DNA from 2 places in the Nocardioides hungaricus genome. Region 2 is predicted to be linked to the other one. Evidence: predicted binding sites of a transcription regulator. Region 2 holds the regulator's gene; the other holds the start of a gene.
The links. The regulator HrcA, encoded in region 2, represses chaperone genes, less so after heat shock. The targets are predictions, from matches to a motif close to TTGGCACTCGNNNNNNNCGAGTGCCAA.

Region 1: groL (chaperonin GroEL) is a predicted target of HrcA. The motif match lies at 3,504-3,530, and genes of this name have one in related genera.

What each region holds. Positions count from the first base shown of each region.
Region 1 is NZ_BAAGRO010000047.1:35,821-43,458, forward strand. Features, by position in the region: gene ACYVKX_RS17815 (Uma2 family endonuclease) at 1-111, opposite strand, end outside; gene ACYVKX_RS17820 (DUF2786 domain-containing protein) at 233-1,579, shown strand; gene groL (chaperonin GroEL) at 1,746-3,374, opposite strand; gene ACYVKX_RS17830 (ATP-grasp domain-containing protein) at 3,616-4,491, opposite strand; gene ACYVKX_RS17835 (LacI family DNA-binding transcriptional regulator) at 4,513-5,532, opposite strand; gene ACYVKX_RS17840 (YciI family protein) at 5,845-6,213, shown strand; gene ACYVKX_RS17845 (YciI family protein) at 6,210-6,575, shown strand; gene ACYVKX_RS17850 (RNA polymerase sigma factor) at 6,761-7,638, shown strand, end outside.
Region 2 is NZ_BAAGRO010000064.1:66,217-73,854, reverse strand. Features, by position in the region: gene ACYVKX_RS22010 (MBL fold metallo-hydrolase) at 1-686, opposite strand, end outside; gene ACYVKX_RS22005 (hypothetical protein) at 731-1,417, opposite strand; gene hrcA (heat-inducible transcriptional repressor HrcA) at 1,585-2,601, shown strand; gene dnaJ (molecular chaperone DnaJ) at 2,649-3,824, shown strand; gene ACYVKX_RS21990 (16S rRNA (uracil(1498)-N(3))-methyltransferase) at 3,824-4,567, shown strand; gene ACYVKX_RS21985 (Gmad2 immunoglobulin-like domain-containing protein) at 4,570-5,448, opposite strand; gene ACYVKX_RS21980 (Gmad2 immunoglobulin-like domain-containing protein) at 5,475-6,383, opposite strand; gene ACYVKX_RS21975 (SigE family RNA polymerase sigma factor) at 6,380-6,883, opposite strand; gene ACYVKX_RS21970 (HIT domain-containing protein) at 6,949-7,287, shown strand; gene ACYVKX_RS21965 (PhoH family protein) at 7,510-7,638, shown strand, end outside.

The DNA.
Region 1 (7,638 bases), on a different contig from region 2:
GATGAGCTCGTAGCGGTGCCCGTCATCGGGCATCGTCTCCAGGTCCGCTGCCGTCAACGGACGGCTCCACGGAAGCCAGGTCGCGGCGGTGCCGGTGGTCATGGCTGTCATCGTGCCTCCTCGGGTCCATGCCCTCAAGAGTGGCCGGATCGCGGGCCGGACGCGACCGCCCATCCACAGGCGGGCGTGCTGGCGGCATGGCCAGGGGTGCGTGCTCCTATCGTGTGCCGCCATGGGGAGGAACAATCAGGCGCGCCGGGCGGCGAAGGCGAAGCAACGAGCCAGGCAACGGGCCCAGCAGCAGGCCCGGCAGCAGGCTCAGAACGCCGGCGGGGCGCGACGCGGACCGGACTCCTGGCGCGATTTCGAGCACCCGAGCCCCCGCGACCCGGTCTTCAGCGAGGCGGAGCTCGCCGAGGTGGCCTGGTGCCGGGTCGCCGAGATCGGCATCGGCCGGCGGATGGGCGATCCCGAGGGAGGCTGGCCTCGGCTCCACGGCCTGCCGCGGAGGGTCGCGCTCGCGGCGGCGGAGCGGCTGCTGCACGATCAAGTGGCGCTGCTGTGGGAGCACGGCTGGCAGCCGCGCGAGCTCCACCGCCAGGGACGGGTGGCCGCCCGGGGGCAGGTGGCCGCGCTGGTCGAGCTCGCGGTCGTCCGCGATCTCGTCCGCGATCTCGACCGCGTCCTCGCCGGGACCACGACGGTGGATCCGCGGTGGCACGCGCAGGCCGAGGCCGTCACCGCCGGCGACGCCGGTCCCGCGGCCGGGTGGCTCGACCGCTGGGAGCTCGACGCCCGACCGACCGCCGCCGAGTCGGCCTACCGGGTGATCGCGGAGGCGATGCGGGTGATCTTCGACCTCCCACCGCTCGAGGTCCTCCTCCCGCAGCCCGGACACGAAGGCGCGCCCGAGGGCGAGCGTCGTGCCACCTCCGACCCGATGCTCGACCGGGTGCGCGCCCTGCTGGCCAAGGCCGAGTCGACCGAGTTCGAGGCCGAGGCCACGGCGCTGACCGCGAAGGCCCAGGAACTGATCACGCGGCACGCCATCGACGCCGCCGTCCTCACCGGCACGGCCGAGCGGGACGCGGGGCCGTCGATGATCCGGATCCCGATCGATGCGCCGTACGCCGACGCGAAGTCGCTGCTGCTCCAGACCGTCGCCGCCGCCAGCCGCTGCCGGACGGCGTTCAGTCCGCGGGTGGCGATGAGCACGGTGGTGGGGTTCGCCGACGACCTGACCGCGGTCGAGATCCTGTTCACCTCGCTGCTCGTCCAGGCCCAGCACGCCCTCGCCGAGGCGGGACGGGTCGCGCCACCCGGCTCGCGACCGCGCAGCCAGGGCTTCCGGTCCGCGTTCCTGCTCGCCTACAGCCAGCGCATCGGCGAGCGGCTCGACGAGATCAACGCCCATGTGTTCTCCGCCGCGCAGGAGGACCCCACGGCGTTCCTGCCGGTGCTCCGCTCCCAGGAGGCCGCGATCGAGGACTTCATGGCCGAGCGGTTCGGCGACCTGTACTCGGACGCCGTACGCGGTGGCTACAGCCCGAGCGGATGGGCGAGCGGGCGCATGTCCTGATCCTCGTTGAGTTGGGCCTCATTCGCACGCGAACTGGGCCTTCGTCCCACCGAGCCGGGAATGCGGCCCAACTCAACGGCGACTCCGGCCCAACTCAACGAGATATGCCGAACGGCCCCGGTCCCGGAGGACTGGAGCCGTTCGGATGTTGCTGCGGGGCGACTGGCTAGAAGTCCATGCCGCCCATGCCGCCGGTCGGGTCGCCGCCCATGGGGGCGGCCTTCTCCGGCTTGTCGGCCACGACGGCCTCGGTGGTGAGGAAGAGCGCCGCGATCGAGGCGGCGTTCTGCAGCGCGCTGCGGGTCACCTTGGCGGGGTCGATGATGCCGGCGGCGATCATGTCGACGTACTCGCCGGTGGCCGCGTCGAGGCCCTGGCCCGCCGCCAGACCGCGCACCTTCTCCGCCACGACGCCGCCCTCGAGGCCGGCGTTGATCGCGATCTGCTTGAGCGGGGCCTCGGTGGCCAGGCGCACGATCTGCGCACCGGTCGCCTCGTCGCCCGACAGGTCCAGCTTGTCGAACGCCGTCGCCGACGCCTGCACCAGGGCGACGCCGCCGCCGGCGACGATGCCCTCCTCGACGGCCGCCTTCGCGTTGCGGACGGCGTCCTCGATGCGGTGCTTGCGCTCCTTGAGCTCGACCTCGGTGGCCGCGCCGACCTTGATGACGGCCACGCCGCCGGCCAGCTTGGCGAGGCGCTCCTGGAGCTTCTCGCGGTCGTAGTCGGAGTCCGACTTCTCGATCTCGGCACGGATCTGGTTGACGCGGCCGGCGATCTGGTCCGCGTCGCCCGCACCCTCGACGATGGTGGTCTCGTCCTTGGTGATGACGACCTTGCGGGCCTGGCCGAGCAGCTCGATGCCGGTCGACTCGAGCTTGAGGCCGACCTCCTCGGAGATCACCTGGCCGCCGGTCAGGATCGCGATGTCCTGCAGCATGGCCTTGCGGCGGTCACCGAAGCCCGGGGCCTTGACGGCGACGGACTTGAAGGTGCCCCGGATCTTGTTGACGACCAGCGTGGACAGCGCCTCGCCGTCGACGTCCTCGGCCAGGATCAGCAGCGGCTTGCCGGACTGCATGACCTTCTCGAGCAGCGGCAGCAGGTCCTTGACGTTCGAGACCTTCTGGTTCGCGATGAGGACGTAGGGGTCCTCGAGGACCGTCTCCATCCGCTCGGGGTCGGTGACGAAGTACGCCGAGATGTAGCCCTTGTCGAAGCGCATGCCCTCGGTGAGCTCGAGGTCGAGCCCGAAGGTGTTCGACTCCTCGACGGTGATGACACCTTCCTTGCCGACCTTGTCCATCGCCTCGGCGATGATCTCGCCGACGGTGGCGTCAGCGGCGGAGATCGAGGCCGTGGCCGCGATCTGCTCCTTGGTCTCGATGTCGATCGCCATGGCGGAGAGCTGCTCCGACACGGCCTCGACGGCCGACTCGATGCCGCGCTTGAGGCCCATCGGGTTCGCGCCGGCCGCGACGTTGCGCAGGCCCTCGCGGACCATCGCCTGGGCGAGGACCGTGGCGGTCGTCGTCCCGTCGCCGGCGACGTCGTCGGTCTTCTTGGCGACCTCCTTGACCAGCTCGGCACCGATCTTCTCGTACGGGTCCTCGAGCTCGATCTCCTTGGCGATGCTCACACCGTCGTTGGTGATGGTGGGAGCGCCCCACTTCTTCTCGAGCACGACGTTGCGGCCCTTGGGGCCGAGGGTGACCTTGACGGCGTCGGCGAGCGTGTTCATGCCACGCTCGAGACCGCGCCGGGCCTCCTCGTTGAAAGCAATCAGCTTGGGCATAACTCCTGCGATTCCTCACGCTTAGAGTTCGGGGAGCCGGCTCGGTGGGTTGCCCGCGACGGACGGCCCCGCTGACCCGGCGAACCCTTTCTCGCCGGCGCGGCGGGCCTCAACTGGCACCGATCCGGATTGTCACTCTCCCTAGGAGAGTGCCAGCCTCATGTTTAGCACTCGACCCCTGCGAGTGCAAGACACCCGACTCCGAGCGCGAGGGCGCGACCGCGGGTCGAGACCGGGTCGGCTACCAGGTCTTGGGGTACGCCCGGGCGGCGATCGCCTCGGCGAACGGCAGCGCGTTGAGCGGCAGCACGTCCAGGTAGAGGCCCGGCTCGGTGAGCTCGACCTCGCCCACGACCAGCCGGCCCTCGTGGCGCATCATGTCGACCCGGCCGTAGACGATCTCCTCGCCGAGCAGGTCGACGACGGTGGCGACCGCCTCCGCGGCCAGCGCCGCGGCCTGCTCGCCGAGCTCGACCGACCGCGACGTGCCGCCGTACTGCTCGTGGACGCGGATGTCGTTGACACTGGGGAGCTTCTGCACCTGGCTGACCGGGCGGCCGGCGATCACGAACACCGAGATCTCGCCCTCGGTGTGGATCGACTCGACCAGCGGCTGCACGATCCAGGGCCCCGGGTGGCCGCTCTGCGGCAGCCAGACCCGGCCGTCGGAGACGACCTCGAGCCCGCGCCCGCCGGTCCCGACACGGGGCTTCACGACGGCCAGGCCGAACTCGTCGGCGGCCGCCCGTACCTCGAAGATCGTGTCGGCGGAGACGGTCGGTACGACGGGCAGGCCGGCGTCCTGGAGCTCGACGAGGTAGTGCTTGTCGGTGTTCCACCGGAACACGGCCGCGCCGTTGAGCAGCGTCGGCCCGACGCCGGACGCCCAGCCGAGGAACTCGCCCAGCCGGCCGTCGTAGTCCCACGTGGACCGCACGGCGACGACCTCGGCGGTGCCCCAGTCGACGGCGAGGTCGTCCCACAGGACCCAGCGGCTGGCCAGCCCGTGGGCGGCGAGGGCGGCATCGAGCGCGCCGTGCCCCGGCTCGCCCTCGATCCACTCGCGACTCGTCGCGAGCAGGACGAGCGGGACCTGCGACTCGCCGCGCTGCTCCATGCCGAAATGCTAGTCGGCCGTTCAGGTGCTGTCGCGGACGACCAGACGAGTGGACAGCATCCGCCCGGGGTGGTCAGCGTCCGGGTCGGCCATCGTGGCGAGCAGGAGCGCCACCATCTCGCGACCCATCTCCTCCGGGGACTGGTGCACCGTGGTGAGCGGCGGGTGCGCCGACCGGGCGATCGGGGCGTCGTCGAAGCCGACGACGGCGACGTCCTCGGGCACCCGGCGGCCGGCCTCGCGCAGCGCCTGCAGGGCGCCGACCGCCATCAGGTCGTTGGCGCAGAACACCGCGTCGACCGCGGGGTCGCGCTCCAGGAGGGCACGCATCGCGGCGGCACCGCTCTCCTGGCCGAAGTCTCCCTGCGCGACGAGCCTCTCGTCGACGGGCCGGCCGGCGGCGGCCAGCGCGGCGGCGTAGCCCTGCAGGCGGGAGCTGCCGGCGACCATGTCGGACGGGCCGGCGACGGTCGCGATGCGCTGCCGGCCGCGCTCGACGAGGTGGGTGACGGCCAGGGCGGCGCCCTGGACGTTGTCGACGTCGACGAACCCGCTCGCGACGTCCTCGCTGGCGCGACCGCCGACGACGACGGGGAGGCCGTGCGCGCGGATCCGATCGGGCAGCTCGTCGTCGTCGTGCAGCGACAGGAGGAGCACGCCGTCGACGTGCTGGCGGGTGAGGTACTGGTCGAGGCCGCCGCGGCGCTGGGAGGCCTGGGCGAGGATCAGCACCAGCTGGCGGTCGACGGCGGCGAGCGCGGACCCGATACCGCGCACGACGCCCGCGAAGAACGGCTCGCCGAAGACCCGCTCCTCCGACTCGGCGATGACCAGCGCGACGGCATCGGTGCGGCGCTTGACCAGCGCGCGGGCGGCCGGGTTGGGGACGTAGCCGAGCTCGGCGATCGCCTCCTCGACGGCCTGCCGGGAGCGGGCGGAGACCTTGGCGCCGCCGTTGATGACGCGGGAGGCGGTGCCCCGGCCGACGCCGGCACGGGCGGCGACCTGCTCCAGGGTCGGCCGGCTGGGCGTGGGGCTCATGGCGTCAGTATTGCCCCTCGGATGCCGACGAGCGGCGGGCCCGGGAGGTCGAGGAGTCCCCGGGCCCGCCACGCGACGGGAACCGCCGTTCGCGCCGGGCGCCCCACCCGTCCGGCCGGGGCCATCGCGCGGTCCACCCTCGGTCGATCGTGGCTAGTGGGAGCGTTCCCATCGAGATCACTCTGGCCCCCGCCGGACCCGGTGTCAAGGCTGCCGGCGGGGGACGCGCCCGGCCTGTCGATTTCGCGAGAGCTCGTCCGTCATCGCGGTGTCAGACTCAACCACGCTCCACCATGTCGAGAGGAACCGATCATGACCACCTACGCCGTCCTGCTGCCCGGTGACGAGTCCGCCTGGGAGGGCGCGAGCGAGGAGCACCGGGCCGCGATGTATGCCAAGCACGGCGAGTTCGCCCGGATGCTCGGCGAGCGCGGCCACACGATCACCGGCGGCGCCGAGCTGACCCACTCGCGCGCGGCCAAGGTGGTGCGGCGCACGGACTCCGGCATCGCCGTCACCGACGGGCCCTACGCCGAGACCGTCGAGCAGCTGACCGGCTTCTACGTCGTCGAGACCGACGACCTCGACGACCTGCTGGAGGTCTGCGGGATCCTCGCCGGCGCCGAGGGTGCGATCGAGGTGCGCGCCGCGGTCCCCGGCGCGGACGGGCCGCCGGCGTGAGGTTCGTGCTGCTGATGGCCGAGGAGGCCCACTTCGAGAAGTGGGACGCCGCCGACGAGGCCCTGCGCGAGCGCGTGGTCGCCGACTTCGAGGCGTTCGGCGCCGCGGTCGCCGAGCGAGGCTCGGTCGTCGGCGGCGAGGCGCTGGCCCGGCCGGCCGACGCCCGCACCGTGCATCCCGGCAATGGGCATCCGGGCGATGGGCGACCGGTGACCGACGGGCCGTTCGCGGAGACCGTCGAGCAGATCGGCGGCCTCTACGTGATCGACGTCGACTCGATCGACGTCGCGGTCGAGCTGGCGGCGCTGCTGCCGCGCGAGTACGCGGTCGAGGTCCGGCCAGTCCCCGAGGCGCCGATCTGACCGCGCTCGAGCGGCTGCTGCGCGAGGAGTGGGGCCGGCTGCTGGCCCTGCTCGTCGCGCAGTACCGACGCCTCGACCTGGCCGAGGACGGGCTCGCCGACGCCTTCGAGGCGGCCGCTCGCACGTGGGACGTCGTCCCCGACAACCCGCCGGCGTGGCTGCTGACCGCGGCGCGACGGCGGATCGTGGACCGGCTCCGGGCCGAGGCGGTCGCGGCGCGGAAGCTGCCGCTGCTGGCGGTCGAGGCGGCGCTGCAGGAGGAGGCGCAGTCCTTCATGGCGGACGCCGGCGAGCCCGTGGTCGACGAGCGGCTGCGACTCGTGCTGCTGTGCGCGCACCCGTCGCTGGCGCCGGAGTCCGCCGCGGCGCTGACGCTGCGGCTGGTGCTCGGCGTCCCGACCGAGGACGTCGCCCGGCTGTTCCTCGTCCCGACCCCCACGATGGCGGCCCGGCTGACCCGCGCGCGCAAGCGGCTGGCCGGCGCATCGTTCGAGGTGCCCTCCGATCTGGCGTCGCGAGTGGCGCTCGTGGCGGACGTCGCCTACCTGGCGTTCACGGCCGGCTACGCGCCGGGCTCCGGTCCGGACGTCGTCCGGACCGAGGTGGCCGGGGAGGCGATCCGGCTGGCGCGGGTGCTCCGCTCGGTCGTCCCGCAGGCCGACGTCGAGCTGGACGCCCTGCTCGCGCTGATGCTGCTCCAGCACTCCCGCCGCGACGCCCGGGTCGCCGGCGGCCGGCCGGTGCTGCTGCCGGACCAGGACCGCACCCGATGGCACGGCGCCGAGATCGGCGAGGGTCTGGAGCTGCTGCGGCCGTGGCTGGACGCGCCGCCCTCGCCGTACCTCCTCCAGGCGCTGGTCGCCGCCGAGCACGCGATCGCGCCGTCCGCCGAGGCGACCGCATGGGAGCGGATCGCCCTGCGCTACGAGGAGCTCGAGGAGCTCACGGGGTCGCCGGTGGTGCGGCTCAATCGCGCCGTCGCGGTGGCCGAGGCGTCCGGGCCCGAGGCCGGCCTCGCGGTCCTCGACGGCCTGGTGCTGTCGGGCCACCGGCTGCCCGCCAC
Region 2 (7,638 bases):
CCGATCTCGTTGCGCTGCCGCTCGACGAACGCGCGGTCGACCGGCGCACCGTGACCCGGCACGACCACGGAGCCGGACGTCGTCAGCCCGAGCACCACGTCGAGCGTGAGCGGCCAGTCCATCGGCCACGAGTCGGCGCCGAACGACGGGGGAGCGGACTCCTCGACCAGGTCGCCGGCGAGCAGCACGCCGGCGTCCGGCACGCGGACCACCAGGTCGCCGCCGGTGTGCCCGCGCCCCGGGTGCACCAGCTCGACCATCCGGTCGCCGGCGTCGAGCACGAGCGCGCTGGAGAACGTCCGGTCCGGCAGCGCGACCTCGGTCGCGACGACGTCGGCCGTGTGCGGGTCGGAGGGCTCGTCGGCGTACCGCCGCTTGATCTCGGCGGCCCCGCGCTCCAGCTCCTCCACGGCGGTCTCGTGGGCGACGATCGGCACCCCGCCGTACGCCGCGCGGAACGTGCCGTTGCCGAAGGTGTGGTCGAAGTGCCAGTGGGTGTTGACGATCCCGGTCACCGGCCCGGCGCCGAGCCGGCGCACGTCCTCGACCACCTCGCGGGCCGCGGCCCCGGAGCCGTGGGTGTCGACGACGAGCAGCCCGTCGGCGCCGCCGACGAGCGAGACGTTGACGTCGAACCACTCGTAGCGGGCGACCCAGACCCGGTCGGCGACCTCGGTGAATGCCACCGCCCCAGAGTAGGCCCAGAGTAGAGAGCGCCAGCCCAGAGACGTCAGCAGATGCCCGCGTGCAGGCTGTGCCGCAGCATGTCGCCGAGCTCGGTGAGGTCGCCGGCGACCCGCGGGAACTCGATCACGTGCCGGTGCGCGCCGTCGACGTCGATCCACTGCACCTCGACGCCGGCCGGGGTCAGCTCGGCCAGCCGGACCCCGAGCAGCTCGGCCGGCCGGGTCTGCGTGCCGGTCGAGACGGCCTGGCGCAGCTCGTCTTGGTGGCAGTCGTTGGCGTGCTCGATGGAGCGCTGGAGGTGGCCGCGGCTGAGCTCGTGCTCCTGGCCGCGGAACCGCTCCAGCGGCACCCGGTGCTGGCGCCCCGCCCGCTCGAGCAGCACGAAGTTGAGGCGGAGCGCGACCACGTGGCGCACCTCCTGGCAGCAGTCGCAGCCCTCGACGCCGACGCGCTCGAGCCGGCCGGCGAGCGTGAGGGTGTCGGCGCGCTCGGGACCGCCGCGCGGGCCGAGCCCGCTGGCCACGGTGAGCAGGGCGCTGCGGTGCGCGGCCGCGGCCCGCGCGACGAGGGCGTCCGGACGGCAGAGGAACGTCGGCGTACCGAATCGGTCGGTGAGGCCGGTGTCGTCCTCGACCATCGGCTCGCCCTCGATCACGAGGCTGACCTCGGACGGGCAGGCCAGGATGCTCCGGGCGTCCGCGGCGAGCTGACGGGGATCGGTGGCGAGCATGGCACCTCCTGATGAGTTAGGTAAGCCTAACCTATTCCAAATCGGCGCCGGGCAACAGCGTCGTGCCGTCGGGTGGCCCCCGGGTCCGGCTAGTACCCTTGGCACTCCCGTCATTCGAGTGCCAGTAGGCGTGCCAGCAGCGGTGCCAGCAGGGAGAGGAGGCCGGCATGCAGGAGGAGCGCAGACTCGCCGTCCTCCGGGCGATCGTCGAGGACTATGTCGCCACCGAGGAGCCGGTCGGCTCCAAGGCGCTGGTCGAGCGGCACGGGCTCGGCGTCTCGCCGGCCACCGTCCGCAACGACATGGCCGCGCTCGAGGACGAGGGCTACATCACCCAGCCGCACACCAGCGCCGGCCGGGTGCCGACCGACAAGGGCTACCGGCTCTTCGTCGACCGGCTCACCACGGTCAAGCCGATGAGCGCGGCGGAGCGGCGCGCCATCGCCACGATCCTGGACGGCGCAGTCGACCTCGACGACGTCGTCACCCGCTCGGTGCGGCTGCTCTCGCAGCTGACCCGGCAGGTCGCGGTCGTGCAGTACCCCACGCTCTCGCGCTCCACGGTCCGGCACGTCGAGGTGATCGCGCTGGCGCCGTACCGGCTGCTGGTGGTGCTGATCCTCAGCACCGGCCGGGTCGAGCAGCGCCTGGTCGAGGTCTCCGGAGAGCTGTCGGAGGAGGAGCTCGCCGACCTGCGGTCCGTGGTGCTGCGCGCGTCCGTCGGCGAGGTCATCGCCGAGGCGGTCGCCGGACTCCGCGACCTCCTGCCCGCGGACGGCGCCGACGCCACGCTCGCCGCGGTCGTCGACGCGCTGGTCGACGCGATGTCCGACCACCGCTCCGACGAGCGGGTCGCCGTGGGAGGGGCCGCGAACCTGGCCCGGTTCGGCGACCACTTCGACTCCGCCGTACGCCCCCTGCTCGAGGCGCTCGAGGAGCACGTCGTGCTGCTCAAGCTGCTCGGCGAGGCGACCACCGGCGAGGTGCTGACGGTGCGGATCGGGCACGAGGGCCCCTACCAGGAGCTCGCCTCGACCAGCGTCGTCGCCACCGGCTACGGGCCCGGCGACGAGGCGTTCGCCCGGCTCGGCGTCGTCGGGCCGACCCGGATGGACTACCCCGGCTCGATGGCCGCCGTGCGTGCCGTGGCGCGCTACGTCTCGCGGATCCTCGACGAGGCCTGAGCCCCCACCGCCCACCCCAGCAACCCACGAACCCCGAAGGAACGCAGTTGAGTCAGGACCTGTACGAGCTGCTCGGTGTCGACCGCGACGCGGACGGCGACGCCATCAAGAAGGCCTACCGGCGGCTCGCACGGCAGTACCACCCCGACGTGAACCCGGACCCCGCGGCGCAGGAGCGGTTCAAGGAGGTCTCGCTCGCCTACGAGGTGCTCTCCGACCCGAGCAAGCGCGCGGCGTACGACCGCGGCGGCGACCCGTTCGGCGGCATGGGCGGGGGCTTCGGCGGCCAGGGCGCCGGCTTCTCGTTCACCGACATCATGGACGCGTTCTTCGGCGGCGGTGGGTCCGGCGGGGGCCGCGGTCCGCGGCCTCGCGAGCGGCGCGGCCAGGACGCGCTGATCCGCCTCGAGGTGACGCTCGCCGAGGCGGCGTTCGGCGTCACCCGCGAGATCAAGGTCGACACCGCGGTGCTGTGCGGCACCTGCCACGGCGAGGGTACGGCGCCCGGCACCCGTCCGATCCCGTGCGAGACCTGCCGGGGGGCCGGCGAGGTCGCGCACGTGCAGCGGTCGTTCCTCGGCGAGATCCGGACGCTGCGCCCCTGCGCGGCATGCCGCGGCTTCGGCACGGTCATCCCGGACCCCTGCCGCGAGTGCTCCGGCGACGGCCGGGTCCGCTCGCGCCGCACGCTGACCGTGAAGATCCCGGCCGGGGTCGACGACGGCACCCGTGTCCAGCTCAGCGGCGAGGGCGAGGTCGGCCCCGGCGGCGGGCCGGCCGGCGACCTGTACGTCGAGATGCATGTCGCCCCGCACCCCACCTTCACCCGCCACGGCAACGACCTGCACTGCACGGTCACGCTGCCGATGACCGCGGCCGCGCTCGGCACCACGCTGACCCTGCCGACCCTCGAGGCCGACGTCGTCGGCGCGGACCCGAGCGAGTCGGCGCCGGAGCAGAGCTTCGAGCTCGACGTACGCCCCGGCATGCAGTCGGGGACGGAGCAGGTGCTCAGGGGCCGCGGCGTCCCGGGCCTGCGCGGCGGTCGCGGCGACCTGGTCGTGACCGTCGTGGTCGAGACGCCGACGCGGCTCGACCCTCGCCAGGAGGAGCTGCTCCGCGAGCTCGCCGCGATCCGCGGAGAGGAGGCGCCGTCGGGGCAGGTGCGCCCGGACCCCAAGTCCGTGTTCGGCCGGCTCCGCGACGCGTTCAACACGCACTGATGTCGCTCCCCGTCCACCTGGTGCCGGCCCTCGGCGGGGTCGTCGTCGGTGCCGAGGTGAGCGTCGAGGGAGACGAGGCCCACCACGCGGTGGCGGTACGCCGGCTGCGGGTCGGCGAGCAGGTCGTGCTCACCGACGGCGCCAGTGTCTCGGTGCGCGGCGCGGTCGCCTCGACCGGCAAGCGGGTGTTCGCGGTCGTCGTCGAGGAGGTCGTCGTGGTCGAGGCTCCCTCGCCCGAGGTGGTGGTCGTGCAGGCGATCCCCAAGGGCGACCGTGGCGAGCTCGCGGTCGAGGTGCTGACCGAGGTCGGCGTCGCCCGGGTGGTGCCGTGGGCGGCCGCCCGCAGCGTCGCGGTCTGGAAGGGGGAGCGGGCCGCGAAGTCGCTCGACCGCTGGCGATCCACCGCCCGCGAGGCGGCCAAGCAGGCGCGCCGGTCGTGGCTCCCCGCGGTGGACGAGATGGCGTCGACCGCCGACGTCGCCGCGCTGGTCGCGGCCGCGGACCTGGCGGTCGTGCTGCACGAGGGGGCCTCGTCAGCCCTGGCCGCCGTCGACGTACCTCTCACTGGCCGGATCGTCGTGGTGGTCGGCCCCGAGGGCGGCCTCACCGACGACGAGGTGGCGACGTTCGTGGCCGCCGGCGCGGTCTCGGTGCGGCTGGGCGCCGAGGTGCTGCGCACCTCGACCGCCGGCGTCGCCGCGGTGTCGGCCCTGCTCGCGCGCACGCCGCGGTGGGGCGGCTGAGCTCACTCGACGGTGATGGCCTTGGAGTCCTCGGTCGGGCCGCCGCCCTCGCCGCCGGAGGGGTCGTCGGTGAGGGCGACGAAGGTGTACTCGCCCGGGTCGAGTGAGGAGACGTCGACCTTCGTCTCCCAGGGGTAGAGCCTGTCGATCCAGCCCTCGGCGGTCGCGAAGCCCTTCAACGCCACCGAGCCGTCGGCGGCGCGGATCTCCCAGGGCGTGGTGGCCTCGAACGAGCTGGACACGCCCTTCGCGGTGAAGGTCTCGCCGACGGTCGCGCCCTGCTCGGGGCTCGTCACGCTCACCAGCGCCAGGGTCTCGATCGGGTCGGCCGCGCGGAAGCCGTCCTCCGAGGCGACGTTGAAGATCTGGGTGGCGGCGCCGGAGGAGTCGGTGAACGTGATCGGGTCGCGCGACTGGAGCACGCCCTGCGCGGTGTAGACGAGCTGCTGGATCGCCTGGATCGAGTCGCTCTCGGACATGCCGTCGGGGATCGCGGTCCAGGAGTCGTCCGGCAGCGGGATCTCGGCGCCGCCCGACGTGTTGAACGTCCCGGCCGGCAGGGCGGTGCCGTAGTCCGGGTCGAGCGCGTCGCCCGACGCGGCCAGGGTCAGCGCGGCCCCGAGCGGGTCGGCGGCGTCCACCTTGCGGAACTCGCGGTAGAGGGCGGTGCCGCCCGGGGTCTCCCCGGTGAAGTAGACCGGCACGGTCACCGTGTCCGCGGGGGCGCTGCCGTCCGACGACGGCTCGCCGGTCGGCGTACCGCTCGGCTCGGTGCCCCCGCTCGCGGGGCGCTGGTCCTCGGCGGACGGGTCGTCTCCGCAGCCCGCGAGCGCGAGCGCGGCGGTGGCGAGCAGGACGACGATCCGGGTCCGGGTGGTCATGGGTCCATCCTTCCGGCGAGTCGGCGCTATCTCACGATGATCCGGCGCGTGTCGGAGTCCGGGGCGTACTTCTCGCCCCCGGCCGAGGCGTCGTCCCCCTGCACGGAGAAGGTGTAGTAGCCCGCCGGCAGGCCGGAGAGGTCGACCTCCACCTCCCACGGGTTCCACTCGTTCAGGGCGTAGCCGGCGTTCGTGGAGCCGTTGCGGACGACCCGGCCGGACTCATCGTCACGCAGCTCCCAGAGCACTGTGCCCTCCCAGGCGTTCGCGCGGCCGCGGGCGATGAACGCGCCCTCGTAGGCCGTGCCGTCGACCGGATCGTTGATGTTGACCATGTTGAGCACGGCGTTCATCGGCCTCGCCTCGTAGACGGAGTCCCCGAGCCAGACCGGCAGCCGCTGCTGCGCCGCGCCCTGGAGCGTGTAGACGACCTGCTGCACGGCGAGCGCGTCGTCGAGCACGGCGTCGCCGAGCTCGACCCGGATCGCGCCGTCCTCCAGCGTGACGCTGCCGAAGGACGTGGCGGTCCACGGGGTGCGGTAGTCCGGGTCGGTCGCGGGCCGCTCGATCCGGTCCAGCGCGGCCTGCAGCGGGTCCGTCCCCGCCATCTGGTCGAACTCGCGGAACAGCCTCGGGCCGCGCTCGGTGTCGCCGACGAAGTACGCCGCCACGAGGAGCGTCCCGGGCTCCGTGGCGACGTTGCCCTGCTCCTCTCCGCCGTCGTTGCCGACCACCGCGAACGCCGCCACGGCGGCCGCGGTCGCGAGGACAACCCCGCCGGCGGCGTACCACCAGCGGCGGCCGGCCTGCTCGGGGGCGTCCGCGGTCCGGGCGCGGATCGCGCCGAGCCGGTCGGCCGGCTCGATGTCGTCGACGGCGTCGTGGAGCAGGTCGCCCAGGTCGGGATGGCCCGGATCGGGATGGGGAGTGTTCACTGGTCCTCCTGGAGCAGAGAGCGGAGGGCGGCGGCGCCGCGCGAGGCGTGGCTCTTCACCGCGCCGCGGCTGATCCCGAGCGTGTCGGCGATGTCGGCCTCGGAGAGATCGAGGTAGTAGCGCAGCGCGAGCACCTCGCGCTGCCGGTCGGGGAGCGTGCGCATCGCGTCGAGGACGGCGGCGCGCCGGTCCGCGTCGGGGGTCGGGTCGGCGGCGTCGAGCGGGCGGAGCGTGGCGGCGTGCCGGGCGACGACCGCCCGGTGGCGCAGCGCGGAGCGGGACCGGTTCACGACCGCCTGGCGCAGGTAGGCCAGCGCCCGGTCGGGGTCGCGCAGCCGCGACCAGCGGCCGTGCACGGCGACGAACGCGTCCTGGACGACCTCCTCGGCGGTGCCCTGGTCGCGCACCAGCAGCACGGACAGCCGGACCAGCCGGCGCCAGTGCGCGGCGTACAGCTGCTCCAGCGCCTCGTCCGCCGTCCACGCGGCCCGCTCGGTCATCAGGGTCACGCTAGTCGCACGCGCGGGAGCGCCCTCGGGTTTACTGGCCGTGTTTACTGGAGCCCGTGGCCGACTGCATCTTCTGCAAGATCGTCGCGGGCGAGATCCCGGGCGAGATCGTGCACACCACCGAGCGGACCGTCGCCTTCCGCGATCTCAACCCGCAGGCGCCGCTGCACGTCCTGGTGGTGCCGAGACGGCACTTCCCGAACGCCGCCGCGCTGGCCGCGGGCGACCCGGCCGCGTCCACCGAGCTGGTGACCACCGCCGCCGCGGTCGCCACCGCCGAGGGGTACGACGACTACCGGCTGGTCTTCAACACCGGTGCCGACGCCGGGCAGACCGTGTTCCACGCCCACCTGCACCTGCTGGCCGGCCGCGCGCTGACCTGGCCGCCGGGCTGAGCGGATCAGAGCCGGGAGGCTTCGGGCCCGCCGTGGGAACCTCCGGGCACTGGTTGTCAGGCGTTGCCTGACGTTGTCAGGGGTTGCAACGGCCGACAACGTCGGGGATCCCCGGCTGACCGGGGATCCCGCCCGCGTTACTCGCTGGGCCGCCCCTCCACGCTCCCGTAGCATGGAGGGGCTCGATCCGCCGATCCGAAGGGGCAGCCCGCACGGGCATCCATGACTGACAGCAACCATCAGGGGACTCCCGCGAACGCCACCCGCCACACCGTGGTGGTCCCGAACAGCATCAACATGGTCAGCCTCCTCGGCCCGGGCGACGAGTACCTCGGGATCGTCGAGGGCGCC